2 regions of the Frankia sp. KB5 genome follow, and region 2 is predicted to be linked to the other one. Evidence: riboswitches for the same ligand, from Rfam matches in the RefSeq annotation. Region 2 holds a riboswitch; the other holds the start of a gene.
The links. Region 2 has a riboswitch for cobalamin ahead of KBI5_RS06935 (energy-coupling factor ABC transporter permease). Riboswitches for the same ligand answer to the same signal wherever they lie in the genome.

Region 1: it holds a riboswitch for cobalamin, as region 2 does, so the genes downstream of both, KBI5_RS06830 (ABC transporter substrate-binding protein) here and KBI5_RS06935 (energy-coupling factor ABC transporter permease) in region 2, are expected to answer to the same signal.

What each region holds. Positions count from the first base shown of each region.
Region 1 is NZ_MRUJ01000058.1:41,422-47,343, reverse strand. It holds gene KBI5_RS06840 (ABC transporter ATP-binding protein) at 1-393, opposite strand, end outside; gene KBI5_RS06835 (iron ABC transporter permease) at 393-1,400, opposite strand; gene KBI5_RS06830 (ABC transporter substrate-binding protein) at 1,547-2,743, opposite strand; cobalamin riboswitch at 2,776-2,970, opposite strand; gene KBI5_RS06825 (metalloregulator ArsR/SmtB family transcription factor) at 3,117-3,503, shown strand; gene KBI5_RS06820 (superoxide dismutase) at 3,740-4,351, opposite strand; gene KBI5_RS06815 (hypothetical protein) at 4,440-4,772, opposite strand; partial or broken gene KBI5_RS27685 (YibE/F family protein) at 5,382-5,922, shown strand, end outside.
Region 2 is NZ_MRUJ01000059.1:8,315-13,554, forward strand. It holds gene KBI5_RS06920 (copper resistance CopC family protein) at 1-675, shown strand, start outside; gene KBI5_RS06925 (copper chaperone PCu(A)C) at 662-1,342, shown strand; gene KBI5_RS06930 (Dyp-type peroxidase) at 1,342-2,652, shown strand; cobalamin riboswitch at 2,841-3,066, shown strand; gene KBI5_RS06935 (energy-coupling factor ABC transporter permease) at 3,101-3,871, shown strand; gene KBI5_RS06940 (energy-coupling factor ABC transporter substrate-binding protein) at 3,868-4,314, shown strand; gene cbiQ (cobalt ECF transporter T component CbiQ) at 4,358-5,107, shown strand; gene KBI5_RS06950 (ATP-binding cassette domain-containing protein) at 5,239-5,240, shown strand, end outside.

The sequences.
Region 1 (5,922 bases), on a different contig from region 2:
GCCGGTGTGTGGGTGGCGTCCGAGGCCGACGAGGTCCGCGGTGGTGAGCAGGCCGACCTGGACGCGGTCGGTGAGGACGGTGCTCACCATCCGGGCCCGGTCGGCGCGGCCGAGCCGGGCGAGGTCGGATCCGTCCAGCAGGACCCGCCCGCCCAGCGGTGGTTGCAGGCCGGCGAGGGTGCGCAGCAGGGTGGACTTGCCGACGCCGTTCGGGCCGAGCAGCACGGTCAGTCCGCCGCGCGGTGCGACGGCGGTCAGCGCGGTGAGTACGGGACGGCGTCCGCGCCGGTGGCCGTAGCCGACGGCGAGTCCGTCCAGCCGGAGCCCGGTCTCGGGCTGTGTTCCGGCCTCCTGCGGCACCGCGGCGCGCCGCCACGGCTGCTGACCGGGCATCAGGCGACTCCGGCGACGGCGGCGCGGGCCCGCAGGAGCACCGCGATGACGATGGGGGCGCCGACCAGCGAGGTGATGACGTTGATGGGCAGGACCATGTCGGTGCCGGGCAGCTGGGAGCCGATCGAGCAGGCGAGTGCCAGCCCGGCCCCGGTGAGCATTGTCCCCGGGACGAGCAGCCGATGATCGGCGGTGCCGAGTGCGCGGCGGGCGATGTGCGGCACGGCGATGCCGAGGAAGGCGACAGGGCCGCAGAAGGCGGTCACCGCGCCGGCGAGCAGGGACGCGCCGAGCAGGGTGGCCGCGCGGACGTGGCGTAGCCGCAGGCCGAGGGTGCGGGCGTAGTTCTCGCCGAGCAGCAGGGCGTTGAGCGGCTTGACGGTCAGCAGCGCCAGCAGCAGCCCGGCCCCGACTATCGGCGCGAAGACGGCCAGATCGGCGTTGGACGTCCCGGCGAAACTCCCGAGCGACCACATCCAGTACTGGATGGCCCGTTGCGGCGCTGTCCAGGTCAGCAGGAGGCTGACCAGGGAGCCCACCGCACTGGTGAGGATGACGCCGATGACCAGCAGGGTGACGACGGAGCGTACCCACTGGGCGAGCGCGAGTACCGCGCCGAGGACGACGGCGGCTCCGGCCGCCGACGCCACGACGATGCCGTACCGGCCGCTGCCGGCGACGCTGGCGGTGAAGGTGCCGCCGGAGCCGCCGACACCGGCGACGACGAGGGCGACGCCGAGGCTGGCACCGGAGCTGACCCCCAGCGAGTACGGGTCCGCGAGTGGGTTGCGGAACAGGGTCTGCATCTGCAGGCCGGCGACTCCCAGCGCCGCTCCGGCGAGCACGGCGGTGAGTGCGCGGGGCARCCGGATCTCACGGATGACCACCGTCCAGCGCGGGTCGTGCGGCTCGTGGCCGACGAGCACGCGCAGGGTCTCGTCGAGGGGGATGGAGACTGACCCGATGGCCAGCGCGAGCAGGAACACGCCGAGCAGTCCCGCGGCCAGTGCGGTGAGGACGAGCGGCTCGCGGGCGGATGGCCGGCGCCGGTCTTCCGCGGGTGCGGTGCCCCTCGCGGGTGCCCTGTGGGTAGCGCTGGCGGGGGCCGCCGGGTCAGGGGCGGCCCCCGCCGTGGGGTCGACGGTCGAGGTCACTACTTGATCTGCTGGTAGAAGGCGAAGGTGTGGTTGGGGAAGGCGTCGGGGTGCAGGATGGCGGCGAGGTCACCGAGGACGAGGTCGGGGCGGGTCACGCCGCGTTCCCAGTAGTCGTTGCCGCCGCCGGCGCCGATGACGAGGTTGTTGCTCCAGATCTGGCCGTCGCGGAAGGCCGCGAACTGGCCGTAGCGGGCATCCTCAGCGGTGATGTCCGCCTTCGTCTTCCATTCGCCGTCGGCGAGCCAGATCTTCGCGCTGCCGGCCCTGGTGAAGACGGTCTCGAAGTCGAGTTCGAGGCTGCCGGTTTCCTTCTCGCCGGACCAGGGGTAGCTGGCGCCGGCGTCGGCGAGGAGCTTGCCGACGTAGCTGCCACCGGAGGGCATGTACCAGGTGCCCTGGTACATGGTGCCGATCAGGGCGGGGACCTGTGGGCTGTCGGGCACCTTGTCGACGATGGCGTCGTAGTCGGCCTCGATCTGGTCGAAGACCTTCGTGGCCTTCTCCTCGTCGCCGGTGAGCGCGGCCATGAACTTCACCCATTCGGCGCGGCCGAGCGGGTCGGCCTCCAGCCATTCCGCGTTGGCGACGACCGGGATGCCGGCGTCGCGCAGCTTCTGGTAGGCCGGGTCGTCGGTGCCGCCGGTCATCAGGACGTCCGGCGCGGCGGTGACGACCTTCTCGGTGTCGAGCTGGCCGTTGCTCGCGTACTCGACGACCGTGCCCGTGTCGATGCGGGCGCGGATGTCCTTGTTGACCACGGAGGTCGCGGTCGACACGCCGGTGAGAATGTCGGTGCGGTCGAGGTCGGCCAGCAGCGGCAGGTGGGTGGTCGAGCCGGAGTACAGGCTGTCGATCGGCACCTGGAGGCGCGGTGCGTCGGTGAGGTCGTCGGTCAGCTCCGGCTTCGGGGTGCCRCACCGGTAGAGCACGTAGGACTCGGGTTTCCCGTCCGGGTAGGGCTCCTTCACCGTGAGGATTTGGTAGGCCTTCTCGTAGGTGATCGTGAAGTTCTTCGCGTGCTCCAGGGTGGAGTGCACGGGGAAGTAGTCGGTGCCCTCGTCGAACGAGGTGACGCAGCCATGGGCGTCGGCACTCGGTCCGGCGGCCGGTGACGGGTCGTCGTCGCCGCAGCCCGCCAGCAGGGCCGGGGTGAGCAGGAGGGTGGCCCCCAGGGCCACCAGACGTGCGCGCATACGAAGTAAAGCCGCCTTCCAGCACCTCGTGGACGGATCGCGGGTGCCGTGGCCGGTCTCCTGGCTGACGGGTGGTGCGTCACCGGCCGCCTTCCCAGGCGACGATTTCCGGCGCCCAGTGACTTCCCCGACTCGGCGGGGACTGGCCGGTGACATCCCGATCACAGTGGCGAGGGCCGCTCCGGTTTCACACCGGCTTCCCGAACACCACGGCGGGACGAACTGTACGAGATCACATGCTCATCTGCAAGGAAATGCAGGTTTTTGTGCTGCGCGCACGATGAGCGGTGGAGCATGGTTGCGCCCGCCGGACCGGGAGGGGGTCGCGCATCGGCCGGCATCCGGCTGGCGGCGCGGGTGCGACAATTGGCCGATGCACCGGTTGGACGCCCGGTCCCAGCATCGGATCATCGATCATGACCGGGCGTGTGACGCGGTTGCCGCGATCGGGGACCGGGCCGACGTCGCGCGCTGGGCCGGCCTGTTCGCGATGCTCGGTGAGCCGGGCCGGCTCGCGATCCTGCTGGCGATCCACCATGTCGGCCCGATCTCCGTCTCGGACCTCGCCGTCGCGGTCGAGATGAACGACGCCGCGGTCTCGCAGGCACTGCGGGTTCTGCGTCACCAGCAGGCCGTCGTCGCCGAGCGGGACGGCCGGGTGATCCGCTACCGGCTTGCCGACCCCGTCGTGGGCGAGCTACTGGCCCGGGTCCGACCCGAGCCTCGGCTCCAGCATCATTCCGTGGCGCACGCCCACTGACCCGTCCGCGACCCCAGCCTCGCGGACCGGCATGCCGACGAGCTTTCCGGAGGCCAGGCACAGCGGGTCGTCATCGCCCGCGTGCTCATCGAGGAACGCTGGGGTGCGGGTCGGCCGGCCCTGGAGGCCTCGGCGGAACCGGTCTGACCGTCGACGCCGGGTGCCCTGCCGGCCGGGGTGGTAGGTGCTTTCCCTCCCGGTCGGCAGGGTGACGTGGAGCCTGCGCGCGGGTCGGGTCAGACCGGGGTGATCTGCCTGGCGGCGGTGTAGCGGGCGGCGACGTCGGCCCAGTTGACGATGTCCCACAGGGCGGTCACGTAGTCGGCTTTGACGTTCTTGTACTGCAGGTACCAGGCGTGCTCCCAGGCGTCGAAGACGAGCAGGGCGCTGTTGCCGATGCCGACGTTGCTCTGGTGGTCGTAGACCTGCTCGACGAGGAGGCGCCCGGAGAGCTGGTCGTAGGCCAGGACGCCCCATCCGGAGCCCTGCACCGTGGTGGTGGCCGCGGTGAGCTGTGCCCTGAAGCTGTCGAACGAGCCGAAGGACTCGGYGATGGCGTCGCCGAGGGCGCCGTCGGGCTTGTCGCCGCCGTCGGGGGAGAGGTTCTGCCAGTAGACGGAGTGCAGGATGTGGCCGGAGACGTTGAACGCCAGAGTCTTCTCCAGGCCGACGATCGCGCCGAAGTCGCCCTTCTCCCGGGCCTCGGCGAGCTTGTCCAGTGTGGTGTTGGCGCCGGCGACGTAGGTCGCGTGGTGCTTGTCGTGGTGCAGTTCGAGGATCTGGCCGCTGATCGCCGGCTCCAGCGCGGCGTAGTCGTACTGGAGGTCGGGCAGGGTGTAGACGCTCACCTGGTCGTCCTTCACTGGTTGAGGGTGGATGATGATCCGCAGTGTGTGGACCGTCGCGGTATGGGGGTTCGTGGGCGAGGAGAGGCCGTCAGCCGCTCTCGGCCGAGCTGGCCGGCTTGACGGGTCCGGCAGCGCCGGAGACGTACCCGCGCCGGATGTCGCGCAGGATGTCGCGCGCCGCCACGTCAGATCCGGAACGATCGGCGAGATCGTTCAGGGTGATCCCGCACAGTGTCGCCAGCCCGAGTACGAGCTCGGCCATGGCCRCCGCCGGGTTGGTGCGCTGCGCGCCGTCGGCCATCACCCGTTGGACGCTCTCCCAGAAGAAGGTGGGGTCGTCGGCGGAGTCGGTGTAGGCGGTCATGATCTCGATCGCCACCGGCAGGCACGCGGCCATCGGGTCGGTAGGGGCGCTTCCCATGGATCCTGCTCCCTCGGTCGGCCTGCGACTGAACAGTAGTTGCCTATGATTCGCAACTGCAAACTAGAGGAGGCCGTCGGGGGGTGTCGAGGCGGTCGCGCCCGGCGGAAGCTGTCGTGCAGGGCAGGTGATCGCGAACCGTGGCCGTCACCCCGCTGATCCTGCGGGCCGGCGACCTGCGGGCCCCGGGCCACGGCACGGCCACGGCCACCCGGATCGCGATCGGCCTGTACATCGCCTACAACGTCGCTGCCACGATCGCGTCGTTTCCCGCCGGAGGGATCTCCGGCCGGCTTGGCCGCCGTCAGCCGCTGCTGGTCACCGTTGCCGGTGTGACGGCGTTCCTGGTCTCCTACCTGCTGTTCGCGGTGTCCGGGTGGCAGCTCTGGCTGCTGGGGTCGCGTTCGTGCTGGCCAGTGTCGGGTCGGGTGCGCGGAGACCGCGGAGCATGCGGCGGTTGCCGCGTGCGCGTCCGAGCGGATCCGCGGGTCGGCGTTCGGGCTGCTCGCCACCGTGCAGGCGATCGGGAACATCGCCGCCAGCGTCGCGGCGTGGCTCCTGTACGCGCTGGCCTCACCCACGTTCGCGTTCGTTTACCTCGCGGCATAGATGATCATTACGCTCACGGTGCTGCTGTGGGCGGCGCGGAAAACCTTGATGCGGAGCCGGTTCACACTCCTTGGCCCACACCCTCCTGAACCGGGTCGAACGCGTCGGCCGGGGCCCTGCCCCGACCTGACCGGCACGGGGACGTCGCAGGGGATCTGCGACCGCATCGACGTGGTCCTGGACGACGCGCCGGATTCCGGTACCCGGCTCCATCTCGACACGCTGGTCGATCCCACCGGACCGGTGCTGGAAGCGGGGGACAGGGTCCGGCTCGCTCCCACCACCGACATCGCGGGCAAGGCCGCCTACTACGTCGCGGACTTCCAACGCTCCGCGCCCATCGGCGCGATCGCGTTCCTCGCCGCCGCCGCCGCCGTGGTCGTCGCCGTCGCGCGTTGGCGTGGGCTGGCCGCGCTCGTCGGCCTCGTCCTGAGCTATCTGGTGATCGTCAGGTTCACGTTGCCGTCCCTGCTCGACGGGCATCCTCCCGTCGCGGTCGCCCTGACCACGGGTACCGCCCTGGTTGTCGTTCTGCTTTATC
Region 2 (5,240 bases):
CTCACCTGCACTCTCACCGCCACCGTCCCCGCCTCGGCGCACAGTCAGCTGGTGGCGAGCGACCCCACTGACAACGCGCACCTCGACACCGCGCCGTCGGTGGTCACTCTGCGCTTCTCGGACGGGGTCCTGACCATCGGCACCGCGGTCGTGGTGGTGGACGCGGCCGGCACCTCCTGGGCAGAAGGCGAGCCGGCCGTCTCGGGCCAGACGGTGACCACCATGCTGCGCGACGGGCCGCCCGACGGTGCCTACCAGATGCGTTGGCGGGTGGTCTCCGCGGACGGGCATCCGATCAGCGGTGTCACTCGCTTCACGGTGGGCTCCGTGCGAGCAGAGCCGGCAGTGCCAGTCAGCGCCACGCCGGTCGGGTCCACCCCAGGCACCGACGACGGCCCCGTGGGCGCGAGCCCGGCGGCCTCCGGGCCGACGGCCACCAGCCCGGCGGGCACCCCCGTCGCGGGTGCGGAGGCCGGGGGGCTCCCGTTCCGCACCGCGCTCGTCGGCGTGGGGGGAGCCCTCGCAGCGCTCGCCCTGCTCTGGGCGTACGGCGCGATCCGCCGGAACAGCGCGCCCCGCGGAGCAGAGACCTCCACGCCCGAGCCCTCCACTGCCACGCCCACACCGCCCACGTCCGCGTCCTCGTCACAAGGGAACACCGATGACATCCGATAACCAGAAAGGCAGGACAACAGTGGGCAACAGCGGCAGCCAGCGGCCGGGCGGAACCAGTCATCGGCGGCGTCTGGCACGTGGCAGGCTCTTCGCACTGCGTGCACTCGGTGCTGCCAGCCTGGTGGCCCTGCTCGTCGCAGGCTGTGGATCCGACGACTCGTCCGACGCGCAGCCGCAGGCCCCGGCCAGCCCGGCCGCGGCGGGCAAAGTCGTGACCATCGCCGATGCCTGGGTGAAGGCCGCCACGACGGGGATGTCCGCCGCCTTCGGCGAGCTGCACAACTCCGGCACCGCCCCGGCGACCGTCGTCTCGGTGACGAGCCCCGCCTCCGCGGCCATGGAGCTGCACGAGACCGTCGCCAACGAGTCCGGCGAGATGGTGATGCGCCCCAGGGAGGGCGGCTTCATCGTGCCGGCCGGCGGCACGCTCACGCTCCAGCCCGGCGGCAACCACCTCATGCTCATGGACGTGACCTCGCCCATCAAGGCCGGTGACGAGGTCGACTTCACCATCACCTTCGGCGACAACTCGACCCTCACGTTCACCGCGCCCGCGAAGGACTACTCCGGCGCCAACGAGAACTACGAGGGCGGCATGGACATGGGTGGCCAGGCGGACACCGCCGCGGGCACGCCCGCGCCGGCGCCGGCGACGCCCGAGCCCTGATGGAGGCCGGCCGAGGGGAGACGGGTGGGCGACAGGCCGCGTGGAGCATCCGGCGCGCGGCGCCGTCGCCGGGACGCGGTGGGCCGGACCGGCGGCGTCTGCTCCTGGGCGGCGCCGTCGCCGCCGGTGGGGCCGCATCGGCGATCGGCGCCGACCAGCTGTCGCGGGGAGGGCCCGACGGGTCCGCTGCCACGGCGGCGCCCGACGGTGCCGCCGCGCACGGGAGCCGCACCGAGGCGTTCTTCGGCGCGCACCAGGCCGGTATCGCCACCGTCCCGCAGGCACACGCCACGTTCCTCGCGCTCGACCTGCGAGAGAAGGCAGACCGGGACGCCATCCGCCGCATGCTGCGGATCCTCACCGACGACGCCGCCCGCCTGACCCAAGCAGAGGCGGCGCTGGCCGATTCGGAGCCGGAACTGGCCGCCGTGCCGGCCCGGCTCACCATCACCTTCGGGTTCGGTCCGCGGCTGGTCACCCGCGCCGCCGGCGAGGCCGCGGTGCCCTCGTGGCTCGGGCCGCTGCCGGCGTTCGGCATCGACCGGCTCGAACCCGCCTGGAGCGACGGCGACCTGCTGCTGCAGATCGCCGCCGACGACCCGGTAGCGGTCGCGCACGCGACCCGGATGCTGGCCAAGGACACCCGCAGCTTCGCCGGCGTGCGCTGGCGGCAGTCCGGCTTCCGCCGGGCCCGGGGGTCGGAACCGGCCGGGACCACCATGCGCAACCTGTTCGGCCAGGTCGACGGAACAGTGAACGCCGCTCCCGGCACCGCCGACTTCGATCAGGTCGTCTGGCACGCCGCCCCGTCCGGATCCTCGGCGACCGCGTGGCTCACCGGCGGCACCAGCATGGTCGTACGGCGGATCCGGATGGACCTGGACCGCTGGGACGCCCTCGACCGCTCCGGCCGGGAACAGGTCGTCGGCCGTTTCCTCACGAACGGGGCCCCGCTCACCGGGACGCGGGAGCGCGACGAGCCCGACTTCGCCGCGACGACCGCCATCGGGTTCCCCATGATTCCCGAGTTCTCGCACCTGCGGCGAGCCAGGTCGGACAACGAGGGTGAGCGGATCTACCGGCGGTCCTACAACTACGACGGGGCCCCCACTGGCGGCGCGGTATCCGACTCCGGTCTCGTCTTCGCCTCCTACCAGGCCGACGTCACGGCGCAGTTCCTGCCGATCCAGCGGCGGCTGGCCGAACTCGACCTGCTCAACGAGTGGACGACGCCGATCGGATCCGCCGTGTTCGCGATTCCGCCCGGGACTCGGGAGGGCGGGTTTGTGGGTGAGACGCTGCTGGCCTGAACAGACCCGGGCGTGGCACGCCGTCGGGCTCAGGGCTGGGCCCCGCCGGGGGCGGGTCGTCGGCTGCCGGCGGCAGTGAGCGCGTGCCGCCCGAGCAACTCCGCGCGGGGCCGCGTTCACGATCACCTGACGGACCGGCCGTTTCTTCGCTGCGAAAACTTCGCAATTGCGCAGGTGACTCGACGAATGTAATCTGACGTCGCCGTGGTGACGGGAAGTCCGGTTCAAGCCGGCGCGGCCCTCGCCACTGTGACCGGGGAGTAGCTGTCCGCACCTGATGGCGGTGGAGTTCCACCGCGTGACCGCAGGTGAGGAGCCACTGGAGCACGGCCACCGCCGCCCGCGCTCCGGGAAGGCACGGACGGGTGCTGGGATCCGGCAGCCAGGAGACCGGCCACGGCGCTCGACCATGCTCATCCACGAGGTGCTGGAGAGAGGCTCCCCTGCCATGCACATTGCGGAAGGCTTCCTGCCGCCCGCGCACGCCATCGCCTGGACGGTCGCCGCGGCGCCGTTCGTGGTGCACGGCGCGGTCACCGTCAACCGGACCGTCCGGGACAACCCCGAGGCCAGGCTTCTGGTCGGGGCGTCCGGCGCGTTCGCTTTCGTGCTGTCGGCACTGAAGATCCCGTCGGTGACGGGATCGTGCTCCCATCCCACCGGGACCGGACTGGGCACGATCCTGTTCAAACCCCCGGTGATGACGCTGCTGGGCACGGTGGTCCTGTTCTTCCAGGCGGTGCTGCTCGCGCACGGCGGGCTCACCACGCTCGGCGCGAACACGTTCTCCATGGCGATCGCCGGGCCGTGGATCGGCTATCTCGCCTACCGCCTGGCCCGTGCCGCGGGAGCCGGGACGGGCATCTCGGTGTTCACCGGCGCCGCGCTCGCGGACCTGGCCACCTACTGCGTCACGACCGTCCAGCTCGCGCTGGCGTTCCCGTCCGCCGACGGCGGCTTCCTCGGCGCGGTCGGCGAGTTCGGCTCGATCTTCGCGGTCACCCAGATCCCGCTCTCGATTAGTGAAGGACTACTCACCGTCCTGGTCATCCGCGTCCTGTCGCAGGTCAGCGCGCCCGAGCTGGAGCGGCTCGGTGTCCTGTCGGCGGCCGGCACACGCGGCGGTGACAGCCCACCCGCGGACGGCCCGACCCCGCAGCCCTACGCCACCGGTGCCGCTCTGCCCGCGGAACCGCAGGCGTCGGAGCCGGCCCGATGAGCCGCGCCCGAACGATCAACCTGACTCTCTTCCTCGCCGTTGTCGTGCTGGCCGTCGCGCCGCTCGTCCTCAGCCTCGGCGACGGCAAGGAGGAACCGTTCGCGGGGGCGGACACCCAGGCGGAGACACAGATCAGCAAGCAGGACCCGGGTTACAAGCCGTGGTTCTCGCCGCTGTACGAGCCGCCGTCCGGCGAGGTCGAGTCCCTGCTGTTCACGCTCCAAGCGGCGGTCGGCGCGGGCGTTCTCGGCTATGTCTTCGGTGTCGCGCGTACCCGGCGGCAGCTGCCCACCGACCCTCCGAGGCCGCCGCTCGCCGCCGCGGCGGCCGACTCACCCGCCCTGGGAAACCCCGGCTCGGGAGACCCGCCGACCGCTGCCGCGGCGGCCGCCTCGCCGGAGGCCGCGGCCCCGGTGGCCAGTACGGGATCCGCCGGCAGGTGACCACGCGGTTCTGGCTCGCGACCGTACCGCCCACACTGTGAGCGTGTCAGCCTCCCGGCTCGACACGGCGGCCTACCGCAGCCGCTGGCGGCACCGCCACCCGGCGGAGAAGGCCCTGCTCAGTCTCGGCCTGCTCGGCTGCGCGGTGGGCCTGCCGCCGTGGCCCGGCGCCCTGGTCACCGGGAGCGTCGCGGTCGTCGTGATGTTCGCGGTCGCCCGCGTGCCGGTCGGCGACGCGGCGCGGGTCCTCGCCGCGCCGATCGGCTTCGTCGTCGTCGGCATCATCCCGATCGCCCTCGATCTGGACGGACTGCGGCCGGTGCTGGCCGACGGCGGCCCGCACCTCGCGGCGGAAACCGCGGGGCGCTCGTGCGCCGCGCTACTCTGCCTGGTCCTGTTCGCCGCGACCACGCCGCTCGCGGACGTACTGCCGCGCCTGGTCCGCCTCGGGGTGCCGCCGGCCGTGYTCGACGTCGCGGCTGTCGTGTACCGGCTGCTTTTCGTCCTGCTCGCGACCCTGCAGGCCGCCCGGGAGGCGCAGGCCGGCCGGCTGGGCTACCGCACCTGGCGCGCCACCTACCGCTCGCTGGCCGGGCAGGGCTCCCTGCTGTTCGTCCGCGCGCTGCACCGGGCCCGCCGACTGGAGGAGGGCATCGCCCTGCGTAGCGGCGATCCCACCCCGCGTGTACTCATCGAGCAGCGCCCGCTCTCCCGCGCGTTCCTCACCGGCGCCTCCGTCGTCCTCGTGGGCGTCGTCGCGGCGACCCTGCTCAGCCCAAGGATCGGTACGTGAACAGGTCGAGGGTGCCCGGCACCGAGGCGAGCGGCGTCCACGGGAGAGAACGTCACGCGGACGGAGAGCCCGCGGCCGTCGCGACCGGGTCTCCCCCGCTGCTGGCCGCACACGACGTCACTTTCGGCTACCT